Regions from separate parts of the Gordonia polyisoprenivorans genome, predicted to be linked through region 1. Evidence: riboswitches for the same ligand, from Rfam matches in the RefSeq annotation. Region 1 holds a riboswitch; each other region holds the start of a gene.
What was found. A riboswitch is a leader RNA that binds a small molecule or an ion and turns the genes downstream of it on or off. The one in region 1 is predicted to bind S-adenosylmethionine.

Region 1 (9,987 bases):
CCGTGCCACCTCGTAGGGTTCGTTGAAGGTGGAGTTGATGGTGCCGGTCAGACCGAGCCGCTCGGTGACGGCACCGAGTGCGGCGAGAATCGAGAACGTGTCCGGCCGCCCGACGACGTCGAGGTCGTAGATGAGACCGTTCTGCTCCCGTAGCCGCAACCCCTCGGCGAGGAATAGGAAGTCGAATTTGCCGCGTTCGGCGGTCCGGGCGAAATGCTCGAACGACTCGAACTCGATGTGACTGCCGGAGGCGGGATCGCTCCACACCGTAGTGTTGTTGACGCCGGGAAAGTGCGCGGCGAGATGGATTTCCTTGCGGGGTGCGGTCATGGCGTTCTCCGATCAGGCTGCGTAGCGGTTGGCGGGGCGGGTGAGTCCGAGATGTCCGCGGAGGGTGGTTGCGGTGTACTCGGTGCGGAAACGCCCGCGGCGACGCAACTCCGGGACCAGGTGGCCGGTGATCGCGAGCAGGTCGTCGGGCAGCACGGCTGGGCGCAGCCGCACCCCGGCGAGCGCTCGTCCGGGGTCGGCGTCGGTGGGCACAAGCTCCTCGATGAGGTCGGCGAGCCCGGTGGCGGTGCCGACGAAGATCGGTGCATCACTGCGTAATTCGGTTCCGGCGAGTTCGTCGAGTCGCCGAGCGCGGGCGGCAGCCTCGGCGTCGGTGTCGCCGAGGATGACGAGTAGATCGTCGAACACCCGCACCGGATCGGCGCGCCCCGCCGACACCCGGACGGCGTCGATCTCGGCGACGGTCGCAGCCGCTGCGGTCGCGTCGGAGGCGGTGACGAATCCGAGGTCGGCGACCCGGCCGATCAGGTCGTAGGCCGAACTGTTGTGTCCGAGTGCGGCGATGGGCGGTTGCCCCTGCGGCGGGCGCGGGGTGATCGACGGTCCCCGCACACTGAAGTACTCGCCCTCGAAGTCGATGTAGTGCAGTTTGTCGCGATCGATGAAGCGACCGGTGGCGGCGTCGCGGATCTCGGCGTCGTCCTCCCACGAATCCCACAGTCGGCGCAGTACTTCGGCGTAGTCGGCGGCCTCGGTGAACAGGGCCTCGATGATCACCGGGTCGGGATCTCCGGGCACCAGGTCGGGCAGCGTACGACGGCCGAACAGCCGCGCATCGGCAGCCGAACCGTCGACCCGCAGTTGCACTCCCGCGCGCCCGTGCGCGACGTAGTCGAGGGTGGCGATCGCCTTGGCGGTGTGGAACGGTTCGGTATGGGTCGTGATCGCCGTCGGGATCACGCCGATCGCACGGGTGGTGGGCGCCACCCGGTTGGCGACGAGTACCGCGTCCACCCGGCCACGGACCCGATCGGTCCGGTCGTCGGGGCGTAGATGGTCGTCGCGTTGCAATCCGAGTCCGTCGTCGATGGTGACGAGGTCGAGGGCACCGGATTCGGCCTCGCGCACCAGATCTGCCCAGTAGCGACCGGTGAGCAGTTCGGTGGGACGCGCACCGGGTTCACGCCAGGCGCCGGGGTGCCAGCCCGCATCGGACAACGCGACGGCCAGGTGGATCTGATCAGGCATGAGCGGACTCCTTGGGGAGGTTGGTGGCGGAACCGGCGGTACGGCCCCGTCCGGGAATGGCGGCGAGGAGCGCACGGGTGTAGTCGTGGCGCGGATTGTCGAAGACGTCCTCGACCGTCCCCTCCTCGACGATCCGGCCGGCACGCATGACCGCCACCCGGTGACTGACCTGCCGGACGACGGCCAGGTCATGCGAGATGAACAGGTAGGCGATGCCGTGGCGGCGTTGGAGATCGGCGAGCAGCCGCAGGACCTGCGCTTGGATGGTGACGTCGAGCGCTGAGACCGGCTCGTCCAGGATGAGCAGCTTCGGGGTGGTGGCCAGGGCACGCGCGATCGCCACCCGCTGCCGCTGACCACCCGACAGCGCGGTGGGCGGCCGGCGCGCATAACCCGGTTCGAGCGCGACCGCCGCGAGGAGCTCGTCGACGCGACGCCGGCGCTGTGCTCGGGGGACCCCGCGCAGCGGTTCGGAGATGATCTGTTCGACAGTCAGTTTCGGGTTCATCGACGAGAAGGGGTTCTGATAGACGAAGCCGACATCGCCGCGACGGTCACCGGCCTCGACGACGCCGGAATCGTGGGTCTCCAGCCCGGCCAGGATGCGGGCGGTGGTCGTCTTGCCCGACCCGCTCTCCCCCACCACCGCCAGGGTTTGCCCGGCGCGCACCGCCAACGAGACGTCGTCGACGGCGGTCAACCCGTTGCCGCGGCCGACCCGGAACGACCGCGAGATGTGGTCGGCGCGTGCGATGATCGGCGCCCCGTCGTCGCGGGGTGCGGCCAGGGTGCCCGAGGTGAGTGCCGGTGCGTCGGCGATCAGTCGCCGGGTGTAGGCATGGCGAGGCTCGGTGAGAACCTGTGCTGTCGAGCCGCTTTCGACGATCTGCCCGCCGGACATGACGACGAGCCGATCGGCACGGTCGGCGGCCACCCCGATGTCATGGGTGATCAACAGGATCGAGGTGCCGGTATCGGCGGCGCGGGCGGCGAGATGATCGAGGATGCGGCGCTGAACGGTGACGTCGAGAGCGCTCGTGGGTTCGTCGGCGATGATCAGCTCGGGTTCGCACGCCATCGCCATCGCGATCAGCACACGTTGCCGCTGTCCGCCCGAGAGTTGGTGCGGTAGTTGGTGGTAGCGCACCTGCGGATCGTCGATGCCGGCGTCGGCGAGGTGCTCGAGCGCGTGGATACGCGCCGTCTTGCGGGCGGCGCGACCGTGGATTCGCAGCACTTCGGCGACCTGATCGCCCACGCGTTGCACGGGATTGAGCGCAGTGCCCGGGTCCTGCGGGACCAGGCCGATCCGTGCGCCCCGAATCCGGTTCATGGCGCGGGAGCCGAGCTCATCGATCCGCAGATCTCCGAGGTGTACGCGGCCCGTGGAGTGCGCCGTGCGCGGCAGGAGTCCGATGATCGCGTGCGCCACCGATGATTTCCCGGAGCCGGACTCCCCGACCACGGCGACGGTCTCGCCTCGCGCCACCGTGAGATCGACACCGCGGACCGCCTCGGTCTCGGCGCCGTTGATCCGGTATGCCACATGCAGATCGGTCACGTCGAGGACAGGGATGGCGGACACGGGGCTCATCGGTGATCTCCCGCCGAGATACGGTGTCCGACGGTGTGTGCCGAGAGAACGACGGCCACGATCGCCAGTCCCGGCAGCGTGGTCATCCACCAGGCCGTGGCCAGATAGTCACGGCCGTCGGAGATCAGGGATCCCCATTCGGGGGTCGGCGGGGTCGCGCCGAAGCCGAGGAACGACAGCGACGAGATGAGCAGGATCGCCATCCCGAATTCGGCGGCGGCCAGCGCGAGCACCGGGGCGTAGGAGTTGCGCAACACGTGCCGCACGAGCACGACCGGGGCCGGGACCCCGAAGGCGCGCGACGCCTCGACGAACGGGGCGTGACGGACCCGCAGCACCTCGGCCCGCATGACCCGCGCGAAGCTCGCGATGAGCACCACCGCCACCGCGATCGCGACCTTGGTGGTGCCGAACCCCAGGGCCGCGACGATGGCCAGGGCCAGCAACAGTTGGGGGACCGCGAGCATCACGTCGATGGCCCTCATGATCACCCCGTCGGCGATGGCCCCTGCGGTACCCGCGACCAACCCGAGGATCGCCCCGATGAGCAGCGCTACCCCGACGGCACCGATGGTCGCCGTCAGCGACAGACCCGCCCCGTGGACAAATCGCGCGTAGACGTCGCGGCCGAGGTTGTCGGTGCCGAACCAGTGCGACGCGCTCGGTGGTGAGAGTTTCTCCGAGGGCACGGCCAGCAGCGGGTCTCGCCCGGTGAACAAGCCCGGGGCCACGGCGAATCCGACGGCGAGCGCCAGGACGATCACCGCGACGGTCACCGCCGCATTGGACCGCAGCCACGCCCACACCGCCGCGGGCCGCACCGCCGTCGGACTCCACGACCAGGACGGCACCGACACACTGGTGTCGGATGAGTCAGACATTGATCAGCTCCGTCCGGGAGTCGTTGTCGCGCACCGTCGGCTTCCGTCGGCGTGCACCGCTGAGGATGCGGGGGTCGAGGAACGGGTAGACGACGTCGACGAGCAGGTTGATGGTGACGAAGACCAGCGCCGAGAGGGTCACCAGCGTCAACACGACCGGGATGTCCTGTGCGAGGACGGCGGATTGGGCGAGCTTGCCCACACCCGGCCGGGAGAACACCGTCTCGACCACGACCGCCCCGCCGAGGAGGTTGCCGACGACTACGCCGGCCACCGTCAGCGCCGGCAGCGACGAGACCCGCAGGATGTGTCGGGTGATGACGCGCCCGCGGCTCGCACCCTTCGCGGTGGCCGTCTGCACGAACGGCGCCGCATCGGTGGCGGTCATGCTGGTCATGAGGACCTGTCCGAGTACCCCGGCGTACGGGATGGCCAACGTCACCGCCGGCAGCACGATCGACCCGGGCCGGGTGTCCCCGAATGCCGGGAACCACGGCAGGCGAAAGGCGAAGACCTGCAACAGGACCAGTCCCACCCAGAACGTGGGCAGCGCCACCACCAGCGGGGGAATGGAGAGCAGCACCCGACGCAGCAGTGTCGAGCGGGTCCAGGTCGCGAGCACCGCGAGTCCGACCCCACCGATGACGGCGAGCGCCACCGCGGTGAGTGTGAGCGCCACGGTGCCGGGCAGGGCGTCGGCGATCACGTCGGTGACCGGGCGACCCTGGGAGATCGACAGACCGAAATCACCGTGCAGCGCGCCGGTCAACGCCGACCAATACTGTTGCCACACCGAACGATCCAGGCCATAGCGGGCTTTGAGGGCGGCGACGGCCGCCGGGTCGGCGGGAATCGAGGCATCCGAGGTCGCGATCGACACCGGATCCGAGGGCAGCAGGATCAGGATGACGAAGGCGACGGTGAATGCCGCCCACAGCACCCCGATGGCCGAGGCGATTCTGATCGCGAGATAGCGGATCATCGCCGGTCACCGACCCGAGAGCCAGGTGTCGTGGAATTGCAGGCGCGCCGAGGCGTCGAAGGACACCTGGTGTGCGGTGCTCGCGGTACCGATGGCCTGCGAGAGTTCGATGGTCGGCAGGAACAGTCCGTGCTCGATGATCTGGGTCTGGGCGGTGGCCAGATCCGCGTTGCGAGCGGCGGTGTCGGTGGTGCTCTGCTGCTGCGCCAGTGCCGTATCCAGCGCGGGAATCGGACCGCGCCGGTTCAGGTTTCGGGTGGTCAACCCGAACTGGGTGCGCAGGATATCCCCGTCGGCACGGGTCACGTTGTAGTAGATCGCGTCGTAGTCACCGGCGTTCTGTCGGACGGTGGCCTCGGCCGCGGGCACGACGTCGAGCGCCATGTCGACGCCGACGTTCTTCAGCTGCTGCTGGACGAGTTCGAGGATCGCCTGGTTGCCGGCGAACACCGGACTGTAGAGCATCGAGAACGCCAGGCGCCGGCCGTCTTTGACGCGAATGCCGTCCGGGCCGGGCCGCCAGCCGGCGGCGTCGAGCAGCTGCCTGGACTTGGCGGCGTCGAAGGTCAGCGCCGCGGTCTCGGCATGGAACCCCGGGGTGTTGGCGGCCAGCACCCCGGTCGCCGGGTGGAAGTCCTTGTCGAGCACGGTGTCGACGAGTTCGGTGCGGTTGATCGCCGGGAGCAGCGCGGTGCGCACCTGTTCATCGGCGAGCACTCCACGGGAGACGTTGGGCTGCAGGCCGAACGGCACACCGGGGTTCACCGCGGTGAGTACCTTGCCACCGGCCGAGGAGATCTGTGCCTTGTCGTTGGGGAGGGCATCGCTGATGACGTCGAGCTGACCGGAGCCCAGCGACCCGGTGCGCACACCCGATTCGGGGACGACGGTGAAGTCGATCCCGTCGAGGTAGGCATCGCCGGTGTGGGTGAACACCGCCGAGCCCCACTGATATCCCGTGCGTTTGCGCAGGGCGGCCGAACGGCCTTGTTGCCATGCGGAATAGACGAACGGCCCGGAGCCGATGTTGGTGCCCTGGCACCGCTGTTCGGGTGTGGCGGCGACGGTCGCGTCGGCCTGGATGCCGAGCTGCGGGGTCGAGGTCGCCTGCAGGAACTGTGCGTTCGGCGCGGAGAACTCGACCCGTGCGGTCAACGGGTCGACGACGGTGGTGCCGGTGTAGCCGCTGAGATAGGTTGCGGCCAAGGGCGCCTTGGCGCCGCCGAGGGTGGTGACGATGGCGTCGAAGTTCTTCTTGACCGAGTCGGCGGTCAGCGGGGTGCCGTTGCTGAAGGTGACGTCGGGCTTGAGATGGAAGGTGAAGGTCTTGGCGTCGGGGCTGACCTCCCAGCTCTGCGCCAGCCACGGTTTCAGGTCGCCGCTCCCGGGTACCTGGTCGGTCAGTGAGTCGACGATCTGACGGGTCACGTAGATCGTCTGGTTGGTGGCGCTCTGGGCGGGGTCGGAGCAGGTGGGCGCGTCGGAGAGGCCGTAGCGCAGCGTGCCGCCGGAGACCGGCGGGCCGGCGTCCTCGGACTGCGAGGAGCCCCCGCCGCATGCGGCGAGACCGAAGACAGCCAGCGCGGCAACGGTTGCCGTCGCGGTACGGGCGACGGTGGTGGTGATGCCACGCATCAGATGAGGCCCCATTTCTTGGCGAGGAGTTCGTGCGAGCGCAGCCGGTCACCGTGATCGTGGGTGACCGAGGTGATGACGAGTTCGTCTGCGTCGGTGAGTTTTCCGAGTGCGGCGAGACGCTCGACGACCGTGTCGGGGCTGCCCACGAACTGGGTCTCGAGGCGGTCGGCGACCAGTGCGCGCTGCTCGTCGGCCAGTGGTGGCGCGGTGGCCGGATCCGGATACTCGACGGCGCCGTGGCCGCTGCGGATGCTGTACACCCAGTGCCCGTAAGTGGAGGCGAGATGGCGTGCGGTGTCGTCGTCGTCGGCGACCACCACGTCGGCCGAGACCACCACGTACGGTTCGGCGAGCACCGCCGACGGCCGGAAGGCGGCGCGGTAGGCCTGCACCGCTTCGAGCGTGGTCCCGGGGCTCACGTGGTAGTTGGCGACGAACGGAAGTCCGCGCGCGCCGGCCACCTGGGCGCTCTGGCCCTTGCTGCTGCCGAAGATCCAGAGCTCGACGTCGGCGCCCTCACCGGGCACCGCATGCAGTTCGAAACCGGACGGGCTGCGATAGGTGCCCTCGAGCAGTGCGGCGATGTCGGCGACCTGCTCGGCGAAGTCCGGGGTCTGCGCACCGGGTTGGGTGAGTACCTCGAAGCTGCGTGCCAGGCGCGAATTCGCCAGCAGCGCCGACACATCGAATGGTTCGGGGAGCACCACACCGTCGACGACGCGACTCGGGCCGGGAATGCTCGGCAGGGGCGGCGCAGGTGTCGAAGCCTTCGGTGTCGCCGTGACCGCTTCCGCGCGCCGTTGACCGGAGCGTCCGAGACCCAGGTCGATGCGGCCGGGGTGGAAGGCGTCGAGCAGTCCGAAGGACTCGACGACCGAGACCGCGGTCGTCTGGCCGACCTGCACCGCCGCCGACCCGACCCGGATGGTGGTGGTGGCACCGGCGATGTGACCGATCAGGACGGCCGGGTTGGAGCCGGCCACCGCGACGAAGTGATGTTCGGCGACCCAGTAGCGGCGATAGCCCCACTGCTCGGCGTGCTGCGCGAGATCGATTGTATTTGCCAGTGCGGCAGCAGGATTGGAGCCCTCACTGATCGGTGCGAGGTCGAGCACCGACAACGGGGCATGGTCATGAAATGGCACGAGCCGACTCCCATCGATCCCGGCGTTAGCACCCTCCTCTGGGGGGTTGCTGCGACGTCGACGAGCCGGGTCTCTCGGTCGCTCCAGATGGTCGATTCACGGTAGGTCGGCGGCGCGGCGCACGGCAAGAAAGTCAGGAGTCACCCGGGTGCGTCGACGGCGTTCGGGCGTGTATGCGGCACATACTTTCGGTCACCATGGGATTAACCCGGACGCCCGCACGGCGTCGAGGACGAGCCGCGTCGTCGGAACGCCCATGTCGGTCTTGTCCGATACCGGCGATTTAGCCTAACCTAACGAGATGCGTGTTCGTGGAGTCCTCGCCGGCCTGTTGACCCTGATGTTCGTCGCCCTTGTCGGATGTTCGTCCCCCGACGATCCGGCCGGATCCACGGGTGGGACCGTGACCGTTGAGCACCAGTACGGATCGACGACGATTCCGAGCGATCCGACCAAGGTCGTGACATTCGGCGGCGCGTGGTCGGATTCGCTGATCCGCCTCGGGGTCCCGATCACGGCGGAGTTCCTCGCGCAGGGGTATTCGGGCCCGAACAATCGCTTCGCCTGGACGCCGGAGCACTCGTCGACGATCGTCACCTACGACGTGGAGGCCGGTCCCCCTGACGTCGCCGCGATCGCTCGGTTCGCCCCGCAGGTCATCCTCGCCGGATACCTGCCCGACCGTGCGGCCTACGACCGCCTGACGCAGATCGCCCCCACGATTCCGGTGATGGCCAAGAACACCGTCACCGACAGTTGGCAGGACGTGATGACGACGGCCGGCCGGATCTTCGGCAAGCAGCAGCAGGCCGATGAGGCCGTCGCCGAGGTCGAGCAGCAGATCGCGACCACCAAGGCGAAATACCCGGCGAGCCAGGGCAAGACGTTCACCTTCGGACAGTTGACCCCGCAGAATCAGTTCGGTGTGGTGACCAGCGACACCGACCCCTCCGCGAAACTGCTCGCCGAACTCGGCCTGGTTCTCGACCCGGCGGTCAAGGGGCTCGCGCCCGGCGGCGCACGCACGGTCGTGTCTGCCGAACGTATCGACATCTTCGCTTCGGACCTGCTGATCTTCTGGCCGCTGGTCGGCGGGCCCGAGGCCTTCGATGCGATACCCGGCTGGGATTCGCTGCCCGCGGTGCGCCGCGGCACGACGGTGTTCCTCACCAACGACACCGCGGCGGCGTTCAGCGCGCCCACGATCTACTCGGTGCCGTGGGCGGTCGACAAGCTGACGCCGGCGTTGGCGAAACTGTAGACGCGCCGCCTCAGGCGGCGCCGCGTTCCTCGATCTCCTCGAGCCGGTCGATCACGGTGCGCGCGAACACCTGCTGTTCGGTGACCGCGAGCTGGTTGCGGCTGCGCGAGGTGAACGCGAAGAGCCAATCGATCAGCGTGGTGAAGCGGTTGCGGAATCCGACGAGGTAGATCAGGTGCAGGAACAGCCATCCGAGCCAGGCGAGGTAACCGGAGAACTCGATGTGCCGTGACGTGCCGGGGATCGGCACGCTGGCGACGGCCGAGTACCGCGAGACCGTCGCCATCGATCCCTTGTCCCAGTAGGAGAACGGCTTTCGGGCGCGCAGGCTGCCGTTGAGCCGAGCGGTGATGGTGTCGGCGGCGTACCGCGCGGACTGATTGGCCGCCGGAGCCTGGCCCGGCACCCCGTCGAGTGCCATCATGTCGCCGACGATGAACACCTCGGCGTGGCCGGGCAGACTGAGATCGGGCTGCACCCGGACCCGGCCGGCGCGGTCGGTCTCGGCTCCGCTCCGCTCGGCGAGATGGCGGCCCAGTGGGCTGGCCGCGACACCCGCCGACCACACCTTGCACTGGCTCTCGATGCGTCGGGTGGTGCCGTCGGGGTCTTTGACCACCAGCCCATCGTAGTCCATGTCGACCACCATCGATCCCAGTTGGACGTCGACTCCCAGTGAGCGCAAACGCTTTTCGGCCCGCCCCCCGAGCTTGCGCCCGAACGGCGGAAGCACCGACGGCGCGGCGTCGAGCAGGATGACCCGCGCCTGCGTCGGATCGATGGAGTCGAACGCGCCGCGTAGCGTCTTGGCCGCCATCTCCGCGATCTGCCCGGCCATCTCCACCCCGGTGGCACCGGCGCCGACCACCACGAAGGTCAGCAGGCGGGCGCGCTCGTCGGGATCGGTGGACAACTCGGCCTGTTCGAAGGCGCCGAGGATACGTCCG
Region 2 (9,987 bases), 2.6 Mb from region 1:
AGACGGGTCGGTCAGTCGCCGCGGACGCGCCGGAGCGCCATGCCCACCGCTGCTCCCACGGCAGCGGCACCGGCGAGTGCACCGACCTTCGGCATCGGAGAGACCTCCACGGTCGGACGCATCACCACCGGTCGCTGCTGGGTCTCATCGATCTCGTCGTCGACCTGGAAACCCTCGTTGAGCGGATCGGTGGCGCACCACGCGGTGGCGTACAGGATGATCCGCGACGCGAGATAGGCGAAGACCATGATGCCCAGAATCGGCCCGAACGCCGCTCCGGCCGGGCTGCCGAGCACCGACTTGAGGTAGAGCCCGCCCAGGTTCTTGATGATCTCGAACGCGATCGCGGTGATCAGTCCGGCGCTAAGGCAGTTGCGGAAAGGCAACGGCACCAGGGGAAGACGAGCCAGCACGAGGGTGAAGAGCATCCAGCTGGCGAAGACCGAGATCGCAATCGCCACCACCCGCAGGAGCACCGGGGCCCATGCGGTGTGGTCAACGCCGACCCACTCGAGGACCTTTCTGACGATGCCACCACCGTTGGCCAGCGTCGTCAGTGCCACGGTCGCGGCGAAGGCCAGCCCGAGCACCACGAAGGTGAGCAGATCGGTCACCTTCGAGACGAGAGCATTGCGGGACAGTCGGCCCCCGAACATCTCCGTCATCCCGGCGCGCACACCGGCGATCCAGCCGACACCGGTCAGCGCGGCACCGACGAGACCGATGATGCCGACGGTGGCGCGTGAGGAGATCGCCGAGTCGATGACCGTGCCGATCTGATCCCCCATGCCGCCGGGCAATTGCTTGACCACGGCGTCCTTGAGTTGTTCGATCAGGTCGGGATTGCTCGCCAGGACGAATGCCGCAACGGCGAACGCAACCATCAGGATCGGGACGAGGGCGAGGATTCCGTTGAAGCTGATGCTCGCGGCATGCACGTTGCCGCGCCGGTTGGTGTAACGCTCCTGGGTGCGCAGAGTGTGATCGAGCCAGGGCCATCGTGCTCGAGCGTCAGCGAACCACTCCTTCGCACGCGCGAGCAGATTCTTGAACCACGCGATCACCGAACCCATCGTCGCCTCACCTCCCTGTCGGCGAAGCGCGCGGGCCCCGCGTGGGTACGCCTGCAGACGCTCCGCGTCGGTACCCGCTGACCCGGATCAACCGGGCACGGGCCTCATGCCCCTACCGTAGGTGCCAGGAACCCGACTTTGTCGTATACCGACTTCAGCGTGGCGGATGCGATGTCGCGGGCCCGGGCCGCACCCGAGGCCAGGATGGCGTCGAGTTCGGTGGGGTCATCGAGGTATTCGGAGACGCGGCCACGTAGGGGTGTCACGAACTCGGTGAGGACCTCGGCGGTGTCGACCTTGAGGTCGCCGTATCCCTTGCCCTCGTACTTGGCGACGAGATCGTCGATGCCCACCCCGGACAGCGCCGACTGGATCGTCAGCAGGTTGCTCACACCCGGCTTGTCGGCGGGATCGAAGGAGATCTGCGAGCCGGTGTCGGTGACCGCGGAGCGGATCTTCTTGGCCGAGCGCTTCGGGTCGTCGAGCAGATTGATCAGACCCTTGTCGGTCTCGGCGGACTTGCTCATCTTGGCCGTCGGGTTCTGCAGGTCGTAGATCTTCGCGAACTCGGCGACGATATGCGCGCGTGGCACCCGAAGGACGTCGCCGAAGCGTTTGTTGAAGCGCTGCGCGAGGTCTCGGGTCAGCTCGAGGTGCTGACGCTGGTCCTCACCGACCGGGACGAGGTCGACATCGAATGCGAGGATGTCCGCGGCCATCAGGATCGGATAGGTGAACAGCCCCACCCCGGCGGCGTCGGCGCCCTGCTTGGCGCTCTTGTCCTTGAACTGCGTCATCCGGTTGGCCTCGCCGAATCCGGTGATGCACTGCAGGACCCAGGTCAGTTGCGCGATCTCGGGGACGTGGGACTGGACGTAGACCGTCGCCCGGTTCGGGTCGACGCCGACGGCGAGCAACTGCGCCACCGACAGCCGCGTGCGGTGCGCCAGCGTCGACGGATCGAATTCGGCGGTGAGGGCGTGCATGTCGGGAATGAAGTAGAACGCGTCGAAGTCGTCCTGCAGGGCCACCCACTGACGCACGGCACCGAGGTAGTTGCCCAGGTGAAAGGAATCGCTGGTGGGCTGGATGCCCGACAGCACCCGCTGACGCGGCGCGGACACCGACCCGGAGACGTCATTCATGGGTCGATTCTTTCAGACGGGTCGAGCGGTTTACCGCGGGAGCCCGACGGTGGGATCGGACGCCGCGGATCACTCGTAGGCCACGGTGACCGGGGCGTGATCGGACCATCGGCGATCGTAGGAGTCGGCGCGATCGACGAAGGCCTTCACCGCCCGTCGGCTCAAAGACCGGTTGGCGAGCTGGTAGTCGATGCGCCAACCGGAGTCGTTGTCGAATGCCTTACCGCGCCACGACCACCAGCTGTAGGGACCGTCGATGGCCGGGTGCAATTCACGCACGACATCGGTCCAGCCCGACTCGAGCCGCGCGCCCACCCATTCCCGCTCGTGCGGCAGGAAGCCGGGATTCTTCAGATTGCCCTTCCAGTTCTTGATGTCGAGTTCGGCGGGCGCGATGTTCCAATCCCCGCCCACGACAACGTGCCGACGGCGCCGTGCCGCTCCGGTGAGGTACTCACCGAACTCGTCGAGAAAGCGCTCCTTCTCGGCGAACTTGGCGGCCTCCTTCTCGGTGGCCGACGGTGTCGGCGCGGCCGCCCCCTTCGGCAGATACAGGCTGGCCGCGGTCAGCGCCCCGAGATCGGGGACGTCGAAGTCGGCCTCGAGATAGCGCCCGGTCGCGTCGAACTCCTCGCTGCCGAATCCGACGCGCACGGCCGTCGGGGCGGAGCGGCTCAGCACACCGACCCCGGCATGGCCCTTGACGACCGACTCGGTCATCGACAGGTGCCAGCCGGCGTCGAGCGCGGGACCCAGGGCAGCTTCGGTCTGCTCGGCGTCGGCCCTGATCTCCTGCATCAGGACGATGTCGGTGCCTGACGCTTCGAGCCAGCTCAAGAAGCCGGGATTGATCTCCGAACGCTGCTTGGTGGCGGCGCGGATGCCGTTGACGTTGATGGTGGTGATCGACGTGGTCACGGTGCCCCACCCTACGTGCGGCCACCGACACGTTATCTGGAGTGATTCCAAAGGTAAGGCAACCCTTGCGCCAAGCCGGCACTTTATGTAATCCTCACCTAACAGCCAGATGAGGTGAGGTCCATGTTCGTTTGTATCTGTCGCGCGGTGACCGAGGACGAGGTCCACGAGCACTGCACCGCGGGCGCTCGAACCGTCGACGCGATCAGCGACCGCTGCGGCGCCGGCGAAGGATGTGGCACCTGCCTCGAACGGCTTGCACAGATCGTGAGCGAAAGGACGTCCGTCACCACCGCAGCCTGACCCACCCGCGTTCGACCCCACGCGAATCGAGCGCGTGGGGCAATTGCCCGTGCTAACGTTCGAAGACACCAGTCCCTGGACCGAACGGAGTTGTGGCATGCGTGGAGATGACGAGGTCATCGCCCTGCTCAATGAGCAGCTGACCAGCGAATTGACGGCAATCAATCAGTACTTTCTGCACTCCAAGATGCAGGACAACTGGGGACTGACCGAGGTCGCCGCCAAGACGCGGGCCGAATCCATCGAGGAGATGACCCACGCGGAGATCCTCACCGACCGCATCCTGTTCCTCGAGGGTCTGCCCAACTATCAGCAGATCCTGCCGCTGCGTATCGGCCAGACACTGCGCGAGCAGTTCGAATGTGATCTGGCCGTCGAGATCGAGGTCGTCGAACGCCTCAAGCCGGGAATCGCGATGTGCCGCAGCAAGGGCGACATCACCTCGGCCAAGCTCTTCGAGGAGATCCTCAAGGACGAAGAGCACCACATCGATTACCTCGAGACCCAGCTCGAGCTGATGGATCGCCTCGGCGAGCAGCTCTATATGTCCAAGACGGTCGCCACGCCACCCGACGTGGGCTGATCGGGTCCTCGCGTCCGACGCGCCGCCGCCACGGCGACGCCCAGGACGACGATCCCCGCCACGGCCAGCACGGCCCCGAGCACCGAGGGTGCGCGATAGCCGTGTCCCGCCGCGATCACGATGCCGCCGAGCCATGCGCCGGCGGCATTGGCGATATTGAGGGCCGAATGGTTCAGTGCCGCCGCCAACGTCTGGGCGTCCTCGGCGACATCCATCAATCGGGTCTGCAGTGCGGGCACCATCGAGGTGCCGGCGACACCGACCAAGAAGGTCAATGCCAGTGCAGCCCAAATGATCTGAACGAAGAGGGCAAAGCAGAGCAAGACCGCGGCGAGTCCGACGAGTCCCACCAGGATCGAGCGCGACACGCTGCGGTCGGCGGCGATCCCCCCGACGATGTTGCCGACGACCATGCCCAGTCCGAACAGCATCAACGCGAGCGGGACCAGACCCACCGGCAGGCCACCGAGAGTGGTCAACGTGGTGTTCAGATAGGTGTAGAACGCGAACATCCCACCGAAGCCCACAATGCCGATGAACAGCGTGAACCACACCTGCGAGCGGCGCAGGGCACCGAGTTCGGTGACCGGGTTGGTGACGCGCATGTCACGCAACGACGGAAGGCTGCGGATCAGGGCGGCCACGGTCGCCACACCGACGACGACGACCACCAGAAATGCACTGCGCCAACCGAAATGCTCACCCAGCCACGCGGCCATCGGAACGCCGGCGACATTGGCCACCGCCAGGCCGAGCATGACCTGCCCGATGGCCTTGGCGCGCCGGCCCGGGCCGGCAAGATGCGCTGCCACCAGAGCGGCGACCCCGAAATATGCGCCGTGCGGTAAACCTGCCACGAACCTCGCCGCGATGAGCAACCCGAAGGTCGGCGCGAGCACCGTCGCGACGTTGCCGACGGTGAAGGCGACCATCAGGCCGATCAGCAGTGTGCGCCGCGACATCCGGGCGGTGAGAGCGGCGATGAGCGGCGCACCGACCACGACGCCGAGCGCATACACCGAGATCACCGTCCCGGCGGTGGGCTCGCTGACATCGAGGGCTCCGGCGATGTTGGGCAGCAGACCCATCGCGACGAATTCGGTGGTCCCGATACCGAAACTGCCGAGGGCCAACGCGAGGATCGCCCAGCGCAACGATGACGGGCCACGAGAAACGATGTCGGACAACGTGATTTCGAGATCTTCGGACGCCTCCGACGGCGCCGTACCGGCGGCAGGCGTCGCGTCGGCGGTCACGGCGGAGGTGGGGTGGGCTGATCTCGACACGGGAGGCGCAACCACCACCCGTCCGGTGCGGATTCCCGTGTGGTCGGGTGAGTTCGTTCACACGGGTTCGTCGGACCGGAATCGAGACGTCCGTCACGGTGTGGCGGCAGCAGATTCCTTCGCCGACGAGGCGGACGGCACCGTTGTCTGATCCGGTGCGGAACCGCTCTCGGTCTCACCTGGCGACGGCGCGGAACTCTCCTGTGACGACGTTTCCGACTGCGACGACGTCGCGCCCGACTCGGTCGTCGAACTCGACTCCGGCGACGTGCTCGACGTAGGCGACACACTCGGCTCCGGCGACGTACTCGACATAGGCGCCACACTCGACTCGGGCGCCGGTGCCTGCGTTGCGCCCACAGCGCCCGCCTCCTCGCCCACAGCGCCCGCCCCACCACCGACAGCGCCCGCCTCCTCGCCCACAGCGCCCGCCCCACCACCGACAGCGCTCTGTCGGGACGCAAGCAGCGGCACCGCGACCTGTGTCGGGGTCGACAGCACCGTCGCACCCGCACCCGCACTCGTCGAACCCCTCGGCACCGTCGTGATGCCCTCGACGACGCGCGCCGCCCAGTACTTCACGAAATTGAGCGGCAATGCGACGATGCTCTTGCCGCTGGCCAGCAGTGCCTGCACTCCTTCTTCGAAGAGCTCACGGTTCCAGGTGAGCGCGCCGTTGATGGTGTTCTCGAAGGCGTAGAGATCCGGCAGGTACGCGCCGTAGCCCAGTTGTGGCAACGGCGGAAACCAGTCCATGACCCAGCGGATCGGTGGCTGGAAGTCGGCAAGGGTGATCCCGATGATGTCGGGTAGGCGGAACCGGTAGGCCACCAGGTCCGGGACCGACCAGTGCAGGCCCAGCGCGTCGACGAGGTTCTGGGCGAGGATGACCATCGATGAGGGCGAGGCGATCGTGCAGGTCTGCAGCGACCCGCTCTGCGTGCACGTCATCGGCTCGTTCGCGCCGTTCATGTACCAGGTCGTGCCGGTGCCCGGGAATTGATACATGTGAAACGGATACTGACCGTGCTTGACCCAATAGCCGAGGAGGGCGTCGAGGTCGCCGATGGGGTCATGGAACGGATCGGGGAGATCGCAGATCGGATCGCCCGCGATGCAGTAGGTGGTCACCGGCAGGCCCCCGTAGTCGGTGACCGCTCGGGTTCCGGACATGGTCAGACCGGGGATGATCCCGACCAGGGTCGCCTCGATCCCCTGTCCCCACAGCGTCGCCGACATCCGCGGATCGGAGTAGAGCTCTCCCGACACCGTGCGTGCACCGTCGGAATCGGTGGTGGAGATGACGTAGGTCGAGCCGTCGTCCATGGTCACCGACCGATTTGCCCCGATGTCGGTGAGCACGTCGCCGGCGATCCGCGCCCCCTGCGAGTAGCCGGCGATGACGATCTTCTTGTCGGCACCGCACTGCTGCTGGTACGCGGCGACGGCCTGCTCCAGATTGGCCGACCCTTCGGCCTCGCTGGCGTTGTATCCGACCGACCCGAGCGGCCAGATGGTCGCGGAGTAGGGCACCTGCTCGATCTCGTAGGCGCCCGCGCCGGAGTACGGACTGTCCGGCAGCTCCTCCCAGTGGGCGCCGTGCCCGGTGTAGCGCTGTTCGATCCCGACGAGATACGAACCGTCGGAATTCCACGTGCCGCCGACGATGAACACCCGACCGGGTTGACTGCACGCCGCCGCTGTTTCCGCCGACGCGACCCCGTGACCCCAGAATGCGGCCGCGATGAGCGCCACAGTCGCGGCCCCGACCACTCCGGTCGAGATGCTGCCGCGGAGCGAGGCGAAGGAAGGTGAGAGCCGCATCGGACACGTCCTTGGGCGAGGGAACCGTGATGGGGCAAGAGTAGGCAGACGGCGCGGCCGATTCCGGCCGATCCGTCGAGATCAGGACGCGATTGGTCCGTCCGGGCGACACCCGCCGCCACGCCCGAACCGACTCCGACCGTTTCTGTCCAGCACGCAAACCAGGCTGAGCAGGAGGGTTCTCAGCCGCCGACGACCGTGTTATATCCTTGTCGCCAGGTCATGAGTATCAGCGTCAAGCCCCGGCTCGCTGATCGGCAACCCTCCAACCGCGGTGGGGTGCTCCGGGTGATGACCGGGTTGTGGGATCGCGACGAGCATCCCCGGCAAGCGCGGGTCCGAAGGTCGGACCCCATCAGGGTCACCACACCCTGCCGACCGCAGAAAGTGATCTATTCTCATGTCTGACGTAGCCAACGACGGCACGGATGCCCAGAACCCAGCCGACGACTGGAGTTTCGAGACCAAGCAGATCCATGTGGGCCAGTCGGCCGACGCCGCCACGAACGCTCGTGCACTGCCGATCTACCAGACCACGTCGTACGTCTTCAACGACACCACCCACGCGGCCAACCTCTTCGGCCTCGCCGAGCCGGGCAACATCTACACCCGCATCATGAACCCCACCCAGGACGCCGTCGAGCAGCGTGTCGCCGCGCTCGAGGGCGGTGTGGCGGCACTGTTGGTCGCGTCCGGTCAGGCCGCCGAGACCTACGCCATCCTCAACATCGTGGAGAACGGCGGACACGTCGTGTCGAGCCCGCGTCTCTACGGCGGAACCTACAACCTCTTCCACTACACACTGCCCAAGCTCGGTATCGAGGTGAGCTTCGTCGAGGATCCCGAGGATCTCGATTCGTGGCAGGCCGCGGTCCGCGACAACACCCGGGCCTTCTACGGCGAGTCGATCTCCAACCCCAACAACGAGATCCTCGACATCGAGGGCATCTCCGAGGTCGCCCATCGCAACGGCGTGCCGCTGATCGTCGACAACACCGTCGCCACCCCGTACCTGCTGAACCCGCTGGCCCACGGCGCCGACATCGTCGTCCACTCGGCGACCAAGTACATCGGTGGGCACGGCACCGCGATCGGCGGCATCATCGTCGACGGCGGCACCTTCGACTGGCGGGTGCAGCGTGACGGCCAGGATCTGTTCCCCGGCTTCACCACCCCCGACCCCAGCTATCACGGTGCGGTGTTCGCCGACCTCGGTGCGCCGGCCTACGCGCTCAAGGCACGCGTGCAGTTGCTGCGTGACACCGGTGCGGCGATCTCGCCGTTCAACGCCTTCCTGCTCGCCCAGGGACTGGAAACCCTGAGCCTGCGCGTCGAGCGCCACGTCGCCAATGCGCAGCGGGTCGCGGCCCATCTCGCCGATCACGCTCAGGTCGAGTCGGTCGCCTACGCCGGTCTGCAGTCCTCGCCCTGGTACTCCCGTGGTCAGAAGCTCGCCCCCAAGGGGCAGGGCGCGATCATCGGCTTCGAGATCGCCGGTGGCGTCGACGCGGGGAAGCGCTTCGTCGAGGCGTTGACGCTGCACAGCCACGTCGCCAACATCGGTGACGTGCGGTCGCTGGTCATCCACCCCGCCTCGACCACCCACAGCCAGCTGACCCCCGAGGAGCAGCTCGCTGCCGGTGTGACCCCCGGCCTGGTGCGCCTGGCCGTCGGTATCGAGGGCATCGACGACATCATCGCCGACCTCGACCAGGGTTTCGCGGCGGCCAAGTAGTTCGAGGACAGGAGTACAACACCCGTGTCGGTGAGTATCGACCCCCAGGCGTCCACGACGCATCAGCCCGAGTGGGAACGAGTTCCCGACGGGCAGATGGTCCGAATGCGTTTGGGGTCGTTGTCTCTCGACAACGGGCAGCAACTCGACGACGTCACCCTGGCGTTCCAGCGCTGGGGGACGTTGTCGCCCGCACGTGACAACGTGATCCTCACGCTGCACGCCCTGACCGGCGACTCGCATGTGACCGGCGCGCCCACCGACGAGCATCCCTCGCCCGGGTGGTGGGACGGCCTGATCGGGCCGGGAGCTGCCATCGACACCGACGAATGGTGCGTCATCTCCGCCAACGTCCTCGGCGGCTGCCGTGGGTCGACGGGCCCGTCGTCGCCGGATTCGCAAGGGCGGCCCTGGGGTTCACGCTTCCCCGACATCACCGTGCTCGATCAGGTGCGCGCCGAGGCGGCCCTGCTCGATGCCCTGGGCATCCGGGGAATCGGCGCGGTACTCGGCGGCTCGATGGGCGGCGCGCGTGCGCTGGAGTGGGCGATCGAGTACCCCGATCGGGTCCGCAGCGCCCTGGTGCTGGCGGTCGGCGCCCGCGCGACCGCCGATCAGATCGGCACACAGACCACCCAGATCGCGGCGATCACCTCCGATCCCAACTGGCAGGGCGGGGACTACCACGGCACCGGGCGCTCCCCGATCGCCGGCCTCGGAATCGCCCGACGTATCGCCCACCTCACCTACCGATTCGAGGGTGAACTCGACGAGCGGTTCGCCAATGCGCCTCAGGCGCAAGAGAATCCGCTCCTCGGCGGCCGCTACGCGGTGCAGAGTTATCTCGAGCACCAGGCCGACAAACTGATCGAGCGCTTCGATCCGGGCAGCTATGTGGTGCTCTCCGACGTGCTGAACCACCATGACGTCGGCCGCAACCGGGGTGGTATCGCCGCCGCCCTCGCCTCGTGCACCGTTCCGACCATCGTCGCCGGCATCGATTCGGATCGCTTGTACCCGTTGCGGTTACAGGCAGAAATCGCCGAAGGTCTCGGCAACTGCGTCGGCGGGCTCCAGGTGGTCCGGTCCGACAAGGGCCACGACGGATTCCTCACCGAGT
Region 3 (9,987 bases), 520 kb from region 1:
AAAAACCGTCGACACTGATTCGCCGAGCCGCCGACGCGCTCCCCGTGGCGCGGGTGGACGGGCGCCCGGAGCATTACACCTCTGACGACGAATGTCGACCAGCGGGGGAAGGCGCCCATCCGGTGGTCGAGGTGTCGAGGAGCGCCAGCGACGAGCCTCGAGAACTGTTGTGCTGAGCGGCTTCTGGTCCATGGTGGTTCGGTTCTAGCTCTGCTGCAGGTGGTCTCGAGGCTCGCCGCACGCGGCTCGCACCTCGACCATCGGGGGGACCGTTCCCATCCCGGTGGTCGAGGTGCCGAGGAGCGCTAGCGACGAGCCTCGAGACCCCTTGTGTCGAAAGGCTTCCGGGCCACGGGCACGACACCTCGACCATCGGGTGGTGATTTCTCTATGGAGTTCTCAAACAACAGATGCGGTCCCGGCGATGCCGGGTGCGGGAAATCAGGTAGTGGGGCAGGGTAGGTCAGGCTGCGGCGTCGTCGAGTCGCATAGTGCGTCGGTGATACGACGGCACTGGTCGTCGTTGCGGGTCGATGCTGGCGGGTGGGATCAGCCAGGGGTGTCGGTCGAAGCCCATGATGATGTCCCAGCCGTGGTGGTGGACATCGTCATGACAGCTGGTGCACAGGAGGCATCCGTTGTCCAGGTCGGTGGGACCACCATCGGCCCAGTGCCGCACGTGGTGTCCCTGGCAGCGTCCGGCGTGGGCACCGCATTTGATACAACCACGATCCCGCACCACCAACGCTTTGCGTTGGCCAGGGGTGAACAAGCGCTCTTTGAGTCCGACGTCGAGGGGTACACCGTCGGAATTGAGAATGATCTTGGTGATCGTGGTGTCACACGACAGCATTTTTGCGGTGGCTTCGGTGATCGGACCCATGTTCTGCAGGTCCCCGCCGAGCCCGGGGTTGTCCGCCGACCACGTCCACAACAACCCGTTGGTCGGTTTCGCCGAGAAGGTGGTGTCCGCTAGTCCTTGTGCCGCCAACTCCACGATCGTTTCGAACGCGGCGGCGCAGATCTGCTCAGGCGTGCGCGGATCGGGGGACCCATCAGGTTGAGGCTTGGGCGCCGACAGGGTTTCCATCAGGGTGCGGGTTTTCTCGCCGGCGATGATGTCGAGGTTCGCTGAGATCTCCAGCCGGCCGTCGTCGGTGATGCGGTCGGTGTAGGAGTTGATGTTCTTGTCCTCGGCGGCAGGTAACCCGCCCGGTGTGTCGGCCGCCAATTCGTTTCCGAGTTGCCGCGCGTAGAGGTTGATCTCGGCGGGGGTGAATCCGGCGAAGCAGTGCGACAGCAGTTTCCGCAGGTATTCACACCGTTGGACGGTGTCCAAAGGTTCGGGGGAGCGGGTGTCGATGTGGCCCAGCCCGCGGACGATGGCGTCGGTGTGCTCCGACGAGATGGAGCCGTCAGCGGCATGCGCGAGCAAGAGTTCCACATCGGTGGTGGCCGAGATCCGCACATATCGACCTGCGACCGAGGGCGCGAAGCCCATGCTGATCAACAATTCTCGAAGTCGGGTGGTTTTGTGGTCGGCCACCTCTAACCGATCCAGTTCGCCGGTGAGCGACGTGGCGTGGTGATCGACCAGATTGCGCAACAGTAGGACTTGTTTCATGGCGCCGAAGGCTTGGGGTCCGGTCATGTCGGGATTCCATTGCAGGTCGCTGAGTTGGGTGACGATGGTGGCGAAGATTGCTTCGGCGTCAACGGTTTGCGCGTCAAGGACTGTAGTGGATTCGATCATGGGCCCCTCCTCGGTGGCTGATCGGTGTGATGGGTCCAGTGTACCTCGCCAGGGTGTTCGATGCAAGGGGTATTTTGGTCAATTCTGCTTGTGGACAACGTGTTTCGGCGATGCTTTTCTGTCGGCGGGGTGTGGTAGGGGCGCGGTTTTTGCTGTAGTCGATGGATGTGGTTGCGATACCTGTCATCTCGCCGGGTCTCGAGGCCCGGCGCCTGGGGCGCCGTGCACCTCGACCATCGATGGGGAGGGGATGACTCGGGTACGGGGGGTTGTGCGTATGGATCATCGATGGGGAGGGGATGCTCGGGTACGGGGGTGGTGCGTATGGACCGTCGATGGGGAGGGGATGCTCGAGTACGGGGTTGTGCGCCTGGATCATCGATGGGGAGGGGTTGCTCGGGTACGGGGGTGGTGCGCATGGAACCGTCGATGGGGAGGGCTGCTCGAGTGCGGGGGCCTGGATCGTCGATGGGGCGGGTATGTCCAGGTACGGGGGTGCGCCTGGGCCACCGATGGGGAAGGTTACTCGAGCAAGCCTCGACCGCCGGGGGAGGAGGCCTGCTGATCAGCGGTTGTCGATTCCCAACGCCCGCAATACCGTCAGCAGTTTGTCGGTGGTCTCGGCGAGTTCGGCTTCGGGATCGGAGTCGGCGACGATGCCGCCGCCGGCCCACGTGCGAAAGGTTTGTCGGTCGGCGTCGAGTTCGAGGCAACGGATGGTGACCATCCACTCGCCGTCGCCGTGTGCGTCGGCCCAGCCGACGGCGCCGGCGTAGAGTCCACGGGGTTCCTCGTGATCCCGGATGAACTGTGCCGCAGCGTCGGTCGGTGTTCCGCACACCGCGGGGGTGGGGCTCAGGGCGAGGGCCAGGTCGAGCGCGCCGACATCCGGATCGGTGAGCCGGGCGCGAATCGGTGTGGCCAGATGCCACATCTCGCCGGTGGAAAGCAACTGAGGTCGGGTCGCGACAGAGAGTTCGTCGCTGATCGGCGCCAACCGTTCACGCAGATGCTCGACGACAAACGCGTGCTCGCGATGATCCTTGTCCGACGCGGCGAGTTTCTCCCGGGCTTCGCGATCGGCTTCCGGGTCCGACGAGCGAGGAGCCGAACCGGCATACGGATGACAGGTGACCTCGCGGCCGCTCTTGTGCAGCAACAACTCCGGGCTCGCGCCGAGCAGCCACGAGTGGCCGGTGTCGACCACGAACGCATTGCGTTCGGAATTGCCGTGCGCCAGCGCCTCGAGGAGCTCGCCGATCTCGACCGGTGAATCAAGCACCGCACCAACGGTTCTCGCGAGCACCACCTTGTCGAGGTCGCCGGCATCGATGGCGGCCACCGCCCGGCGCACCCGCTCCCGATGTGTGGCGGCGTTGGGGATCTCGACGAAGTGGGTCAGTGAATGACGGAGGGGGGCGCGCCCACCGAGCGCCTGTTCCCGATGCAATCGCTCGGGTGCGAACAGCGCGGCCGGATCGGCGGGGTCGAACGGGAGTGCGCCGACCACCGACGCCACCGCACCGGATCGCAGTGCCTCGGCGGCGTCGGAGACCGCGGTGAACCGTCGCGCAACGCCCTCGGCCCGAACCGCTCCGTGCGGACGCGACAACACGAACGGGGCAGGCCCCGTTCCCTCATCTCCCACAGGTTCGCCGCTCACCCGACCAACCTAGCGCCGGACGGCGCCGGGATTTCGCCCACGCTGAGTGAAAATTGACACCCTCGGACGTGATAGGTCACCCTTGGTGCAGGTCATGAGTGCCAGTGACAAGCCCCGGCTCGCTGGTCGGCAACCCTCCTCCGCGGTGGGGTGCTCCGGGTGACGACCTGGCCGTGTACCACCCGGACACGGCAAGCGTGGATTCCCGAGGAGATTTTTCGATGACTGCTGTCGCCACCCCCGCATCGGTCGCCGCCACCGTGTGCGCAGATCCGTCGTCCTGCGAGCCGCTGGCCGAGGTCGTCGGCGCAGGACAGCCGGTGCCGCTCGCCGACGGGAACGAGGTGGCCTACGCCAATCTCGACTATGCGGCGAGCGCCCCCGCCCTGACCGCGGTCGCCGACGCCGTCGCCGCGTCGCTGCACCAGTACGCGAGTGTCCACCGCGGTGCCGGCCATCTGTCCCAGGTCACCACCCGTCGCTACGAGCAGTGCCGGGAGACGGTGCGGCGCTTCGTGCGTGGGCGTGCCGACGACACCGTCGTGTTCACCCGCAACACCACCGACGCGATCAATCTGGCGGCCCACTGCACCCCCGGCGACGTTGTGGTCTTCGACATCGAGCACCACGCCAACCTCCTGCCGTGGGTCTCGCGCGACTCCGGGACGGCCCGCATCGTGACCGCGCGTCCGGGTATCGAGGACACCCTCGTCGCGCTCGAATGCGAACTGGCCGCGGCTCCCGCGGCATTGCTCGCGGTGACCGCGGCCTCCAACGTCACCGGCGAGGTCCTGCCGATCGGTCGCCTCGCCGCCATCGCGCACCGACACGGCGCGCGCATCCTCGTCGACGCAGCCCAACTCGTCGCCCACCGGCCGGTGTCGATGGTCAGCCACGGTATCGACTACCTGGTGTTCTCCGGTCACAAGGTCTACGCGCCGTTCGGGGCGGGAGTGCTCATCGGACGAACGGACTGGCTCGACGCCGCCGACCCGTATCTCGCCGGCGGTGGCGCCTCGGCGCAGGTGAGCGTCGTCGACGGGCCCGACGAGAACTGCGCGGCCACTGCCTGGCACACCGGTGCCGCGCGGCATGAAGCAGGGTCTCCGAATGTGTTGGGCGCCATCGCCATCGCCGCGGCCTGCGAGGCGATCACCGAGATCGGCTTCGAGGCGATCGGCCTGCACGAACACGAATTGCGTTGCCGTCTCGATGACGGTCTCGCGCGGATCGACGGCGTCGAGGCACTCCGCATCTTCGACGACATCACCGATCGCGTCGGGATCGCCGGGTTCGGCGTCGACGGCATTGCACCGCGCGCCGTCGCCGAATATCTCAGCGACGAACACGGCATCGGCGTGCGCGACGGAAAGTTCTGCGCCCACCCGATCCTCACTCGCCTCGGCCACCCCGACGGCGCCGTGCGCGCGAGCTTCGGCCTCGGCACCGGGGCCGCCGACATCGACCGCTTGATCGACGCTCTGGCACAACTCATCTCGACCTCACCCGGAGGGAACCCGGCATGACCATCGAACTCGATCGCATCAGCATCGGACGGCCGTCGCTGCGCGTCGCGCTCGCCGACGACGTTCCCGCCGAGCCGTCGGCCATCGTCGTCCGTCGACCCACGCTGCGTGACGCCCAGCGGGCCCGCTCGCTGCTGCGGGCCGGTACCCGCGACACCGCGAACTTCTCCGTCGCACTCGAGGTGGAGGTGGCGATCGCGCCCAGCGCCGCGTCGGCGCGGGCGGCGGTCGCACACATTCCGGACGAGATCAACGGCGGCACCGTCCGCTATGTGGGTACGCCGAGCGGTCTGGTGACCCTCATCCGCGACATCTACGCGGCCGAGGTCGCCGACGCGGTGATCCTGGTGCCACTCGACGGTTCGGCGACGAGTCACCGCGTGCGCGAGCTGGTGTTGCCGTCGTTCGCGGAGCGACGCGCGGCCTGACATCCCGGCGACCAGTCGTGCTCAGGCCTCGCCGCGCTCCCACTGCTCAACGAGTTCGGTCTGCGCCTCGTCGGTCAGCAGGCCGTACAGCTTGAGTCGGGCCATCCCGCCGTCGGGGTAGACGTCGATGCGCGCCTCGGTCATCGGCCGGTCGAGGTCGATGACGAACCGGTGCCGGGTGTCGGGCTGTAAGTCGGTGCGGCCCAACACCTCGAACCACTCGCCGTCCTCGCCGTCGCGGCCGCGGACCATTGCCGCGCCGGGCGCGTTGCCCAGGAAGTAGCTGGTGTCGAGTTCGACGAGGCTCACCCGGCCCTGTCCGGCCAGGCGTACCTGCACCCAGTCGTTGCCGTCGTCGCGCCGACGCGAGGTCTCCCAGCCCTCGCCCATGTGCCGTGCACGGCCGGGCATGAGCAGGTTGTTGGGCGAGCTGTAGAACATGTTGGAGCAGGCCGTGATCAGGCCACCGTTCTCCAACGCGGCCAGGTCGAAATGGCCGTAACGGAAGAAGTGCGGGTTGGGTACGCCGCGCCCATGGACCCGGAATCGGGCCACACCGCCGTCGGGATGCATCGTCAGACGCACGTGGGTGAAGCGATCCTTCGCGTCGACCCGGAACGGGTTGCGGGTGTCGCCGTCGACGGGGCTCTTCTCGACGATGGTGACCCACTCGGTGTCGGTCAGCAGTTCGTCGACGGAGACGACGCCCTCCTTGGCGGCGGCCTCGACGGAGATGAACGGCGGATAGTTGCCCTTGAACCACGCCGTGTCGACGACGACGCCGTAGATGACACCCGGCGCGCCGAGCCGCACGATCGCCTGATCGACTCCCGCTTCTCGACGCCGTCGCGTCTCCCAGCCGTCGTAGATCTGTCCCTTGTGGCCGAACGTCGCGGGCTGATACTGCGCCGGGGGGGTCTTGATCAGGTTCTGCGCCTCGGCGAAGAGGTCGTCGTTGGTCCACACGACGGCGCCGCCCAGGTCCCGTAAGGCCAGGTCAGGCATGGAAGTGAAGTGTGGACGGCTACCCGATGACGTCGGTGGGGGTACAGGGGTCACGACCGTCGATCCTAATGGGATTTGCCATGACGACGAACTCGAGCGCATACTTGCGGCCGTCAACTACATGCACTCAGCAACTAGTTGTACGCGGCAAGGAAATCGGACATCCTCACCGATCGGGGAATCGGCATGCTCGACGATCGCGACATCGATCAGCTCTTCGACGCACTCGCGCGCTACATCCGTATCCGCGACCGCGCGGTCCACACGACCTTCCGCACGCCCGACGGTGAGTTCGAGACGGCGGCCTTCAAAGGCCTGTTCCATCTGGTCAAACGCCCGATGCGCTCACGAGAGCTGGCCGCGGAACTCGGCGCCGATCCGTCGACGGTCAGCAGACACGTCAGTCAGCTCGTCGATCTCGGGCTGATCCGGCGCGAAGCCGACCCGCACGACGGACGCGCGACGCTGCTCGTCGTCACCGACGCCGGACGTGAACGCGTCGAGTCGATGCGGTCGGGGCGCCGCACGGCGGTGAACTCCACCATGAGCGAGTGGTCGTCCGACGAGCTGGCGACGTTGGTGACGCTTCTCACCCGCTTCGTTGATGCCACCGAGACCCTGGTGCCGCCGGCGTGCGAACGTCGGCCATCCGAGACGGCACCGTCGTCCGAATCCCCACGTATCCCCCCAGCCCCTACGACCTCGAGGACCCCATGACCAACGACAACGTCACCGCCTCGGCGGTGAGCCCCCCGGAGGAGCACGCCGGAGCGGGACTCTCGCACCGGCAGATCCTGACAGTTCTGGCCGGTCTGATGCTCGGCATGTTCCTCGCGGCACTCGACCAGACGATCGTCTCGACCGCGATCCGCACGATCGCTGACGATCTGCAGGGCTACGACATGCAGGCGTGGGTCACCACCGCCTACCTGGTGACCTCGACCATCGTCACACCGCTCTACGGCAAGCTCTCCGATCTCTACGGACGTAAGCCGTTCTTCCTGCTGGCCATCTCGATCTTCGTGATCGGTTCGCTGGCCTGCAGCATGGCGACCTCGATGTACGAGCTCGCCGCGTTCCGCGCCTTCCAGGGCATCGGTGCCGGCGGCCTGTTCACCTTGGCGCTGACCACCATCGGTGACATCGTCCCGCCCCGCGAACGCGCCAAGTACCAGGGCTACTTCCTGGCCGTATTCGGCACCTCCAGCGTGCTGGGACCGGTGCTCGGCGGACTGTTCGCCGGCCAGTCCTCGATCCTCTGGGTCTCCGGCTGGCGCTGGGTGTTCCTGGTCAATGTGCCGATCGGCATCCTGGCCCTCATCGTGGTCTACAAGGTGCTCAATTACGACCAGAACAAGGGCATCGGCGGCCGCACCGACTACTGGGGTGCCACCGCGCTCGCGGTGACCGTCGCGCCGCTGCTGATCGTCGCCGAACAGGGTCGCGAGTGGGGATGGCTGTCGGGCTGGTCCTGGCTGTGTTACATCGTCGGCGCCGTGGGGCTCGCGGTGTTCGTGCTCATCGAGCACCTGATGGGTGAAGACGCGTTGATCCCGTTGCGCGTCTTCAAGAATCGCGTCTTCGCGCAGGGCATCGTCGTCTCGATGATCGTCGGTGCGGTGATGTTCGGCGGCATCTCGATGCTGCCGCAGTACTTCCAGGTGCTGCGCGGGTCGAGCCCGATGGTCGCCGGCCTGCAGATGCTGCCGATGGTGCTCGGGCTGATGACCGGGTCGGTGCTCTCGGGTCAGCTGATCTCGCGGACCGGGCGGTACAAGATCTTCACCATCGTGGGCTCGATCCTGATCACGGTGATGATGTTCCTGTTGCACACCGTCGGACTGTCGACACCGGTGTGGCTGGTGATGATCTACGCGTTCTTCCTCGGCTTCGGACTCGGCAACCTCATGCAGCCCATCACCCTGGCCATGCAGAACATCCTGCCGCCCAAGGACATGGGACTGTCGACGGGTACCGCGACCTTCTTCCGGCAGATCGGTGCGACGCTCGGTGTGGCCGTGTTCTTCTCCATGCTGTTCAGCCTGATGGGCCCCAACATCAAGGACGAGATGGTTGCCGCGGCGGCGGCACCGCAGTACCGCACCGCGGTGATGACCGCCGCGTCGAGTCCGGACCCGCAGGTCAGCGGATTCGCCAAGGGCCTCATCAGCGCGTCGCAGAATCCCGGTGGCGGTGGCGGCTCGGCATCGGAGAGCGTGATGTCGGATACCTCGGTGATCAGCAAGCTCCCCACCGAACTGGCCCAGCCGATCAAGCAGGGCTTCGCCAACTCGATGGACCGGGTGTTCCTGACGGTTTCGATCATCTCGCTGCTCGCGATCATCGGCACCCTCACATGGAAGGAATTGCCGCTGCGCAAGGGCAAGCCGCTCGGCGACCCGGAATCCACCGGCCCGGGGCTGTAGATACCGGCATCACGAAAACGGCGCCCGCCCCCGCGATCGGGGGACGGGCGCCGTTTCTCGTATTCGCCTGACCGCGGTCAGCCGCGTGAGGGCTCGTTGGCCTCGTGCGGCTGCTTCGCGAGACGTTCGATGGCCTCCTGGGCCACCTTCTCCGCCTCGGCCGTACCGACCCAGCCACCCGGGTTCACGTGCTTGCCGGGCTCGAGGTCCTTGTAGTGCTCGAAGAAGTGCGCGATGGCCTTGAGCTCGTACTCGGGGACGTCACCGACGTCCTGGATGTGATCCCAGCGCACGTCCTTGGCCGGGACGCACAGCAGCTTGTCGTCGCCGCCGGCCTCGTCGGTCATGGTGTACATGCCGACGATCCGGGCACGCACGATCACCCCGGGGTACACCGACTCCGGCAGCAGGACCAGGGCGTCGAGCGGGTCGCCGTCCTCGCCGAGGGTGTTGTCGATGTAGCCGTAATCGGCGGGGTAGCCGAACGCGGTGTAGAGGTAGCGGTCGAGATAGATCTTGCCCGTCTCGTGGTCCACCTCGTACTTGTTGCGGCTTCCCTTGGGGATCTCGATGGTCACATCGAATTCCACGCGTCCTCCTTGATCGTGGCACTGTCGTTGGGGTGAGCGCGGCCGCCGCTGCCCGAAACGCCTGATGCAGGTATCGGCTCATCGTGCGAGTCGGCGGCGCGAATCGCCTCAACGATACTGTTAGGGCCACACGAAGGAACGTCGAGACCCGGAGGTTGTGTGGGTGCACATCACGGAAGCGCTGCGGTGAACCGGCCGCGGACGCGTCGTCGGCGCCTCATCTGGTCGTTGCTCTCGGTCGTTCTGGTCGCGGTCATCGCGGTCGGCGGGGTGTTCACCTACCTGCAGCTGACCAAGCCCGACCCGCTTCCGCCGGGCACCCCCGGCCGGCCGGCCCCGATCGCCTTCACACCCGCCATCGACCCGGTGTCGGCGACCGCGACCGAACCGACCGCGGCCGGCGTCCGGCGAGCCATCGCCGCGTCGCTCAAGGCGCCCGCACTGGGCACCCTCACCGGCCAGATCAGTGACGCGCTGACCGGAACCGTGCTGTGGTCGCAGGGCGCCGATGAGCCGCGCACCCCGGCGTCGAACGCGAAGATCCTCACCGCGGCGGCGGTCCTGCTCGCGCTGCCCCACGATCAGCGCATCACCAC

Region 2: it holds a riboswitch for S-adenosylmethionine, as region 1 does, so the genes downstream of both, J6U32_RS11945 (bifunctional o-acetylhomoserine/o-acetylserine sulfhydrylase) here and J6U32_RS23425 (LLM class flavin-dependent oxidoreductase) in region 1, are expected to answer to the same signal.
Region 3: it holds a riboswitch for S-adenosylmethionine, as region 1 does, so the genes downstream of both, J6U32_RS25805 (aminotransferase class V-fold PLP-dependent enzyme) here and J6U32_RS23425 (LLM class flavin-dependent oxidoreductase) in region 1, are expected to answer to the same signal.

Annotation. Positions count from the first base shown of each region.
Region 1 is NZ_CP072203.1:5,223,750-5,233,736, forward strand. Features, by position in the region: gene J6U32_RS23395 (NtaA/DmoA family FMN-dependent monooxygenase) at 1-330, opposite strand, end outside; gene J6U32_RS23400 (LLM class flavin-dependent oxidoreductase) at 343-1,539, opposite strand; gene J6U32_RS23405 (dipeptide ABC transporter ATP-binding protein) at 1,532-3,133, opposite strand; gene J6U32_RS23410 (ABC transporter permease) at 3,130-4,014, opposite strand; gene J6U32_RS23415 (ABC transporter permease) at 4,007-4,996, opposite strand; gene J6U32_RS23420 (ABC transporter substrate-binding protein) at 5,003-6,631, opposite strand; gene J6U32_RS23425 (LLM class flavin-dependent oxidoreductase) at 6,631-7,779, opposite strand; SAM riboswitch class I at 7,787-7,873, opposite strand; gene J6U32_RS23430 (ABC transporter substrate-binding protein) at 8,081-9,040, shown strand; gene J6U32_RS23435 (NAD(P)/FAD-dependent oxidoreductase) at 9,051-9,987, opposite strand, start outside.
Region 2 is NZ_CP072203.1:2,648,877-2,658,863, reverse strand. Features, by position in the region: gene J6U32_RS11980 (YhjD/YihY/BrkB family envelope integrity protein) at 12-1,073, opposite strand; gene trpS (tryptophan--tRNA ligase) at 1,178-2,218, opposite strand; gene J6U32_RS11970 (exodeoxyribonuclease III) at 2,288-3,136, opposite strand; gene J6U32_RS11965 ((2Fe-2S)-binding protein) at 3,260-3,439, shown strand; gene bfr (bacterioferritin) at 3,537-4,022, shown strand; gene J6U32_RS11955 (MFS transporter) at 3,980-5,308, opposite strand; gene J6U32_RS11950 (cutinase family protein) at 5,402-7,132, opposite strand; SAM riboswitch class IV at 7,351-7,471, shown strand; gene J6U32_RS11945 (bifunctional o-acetylhomoserine/o-acetylserine sulfhydrylase) at 7,533-8,867, shown strand; gene metX (homoserine O-acetyltransferase MetX) at 8,892-9,987, shown strand, end outside.
Region 3 is NZ_CP072203.1:5,742,140-5,752,126, reverse strand. Features, by position in the region: gene J6U32_RS25820 (hypothetical protein) at 1-18, shown strand, start outside; gene J6U32_RS25815 (HNH endonuclease) at 464-1,753, opposite strand; gene J6U32_RS25810 (isochorismate synthase) at 2,319-3,416, opposite strand; SAM riboswitch class IV at 3,507-3,620, shown strand; gene J6U32_RS25805 (aminotransferase class V-fold PLP-dependent enzyme) at 3,638-4,942, shown strand; gene J6U32_RS25800 (hypothetical protein) at 4,939-5,370, shown strand; gene alc (allantoicase) at 5,392-6,375, opposite strand; gene J6U32_RS25790 (MarR family winged helix-turn-helix transcriptional regulator) at 6,562-7,092, shown strand; gene J6U32_RS25785 (MDR family MFS transporter) at 7,089-8,801, shown strand; gene J6U32_RS25780 (inorganic diphosphatase) at 8,879-9,391, opposite strand; gene dacB (D-alanyl-D-alanine carboxypeptidase/D-alanyl-D-alanine endopeptidase) at 9,551-9,987, shown strand, end outside.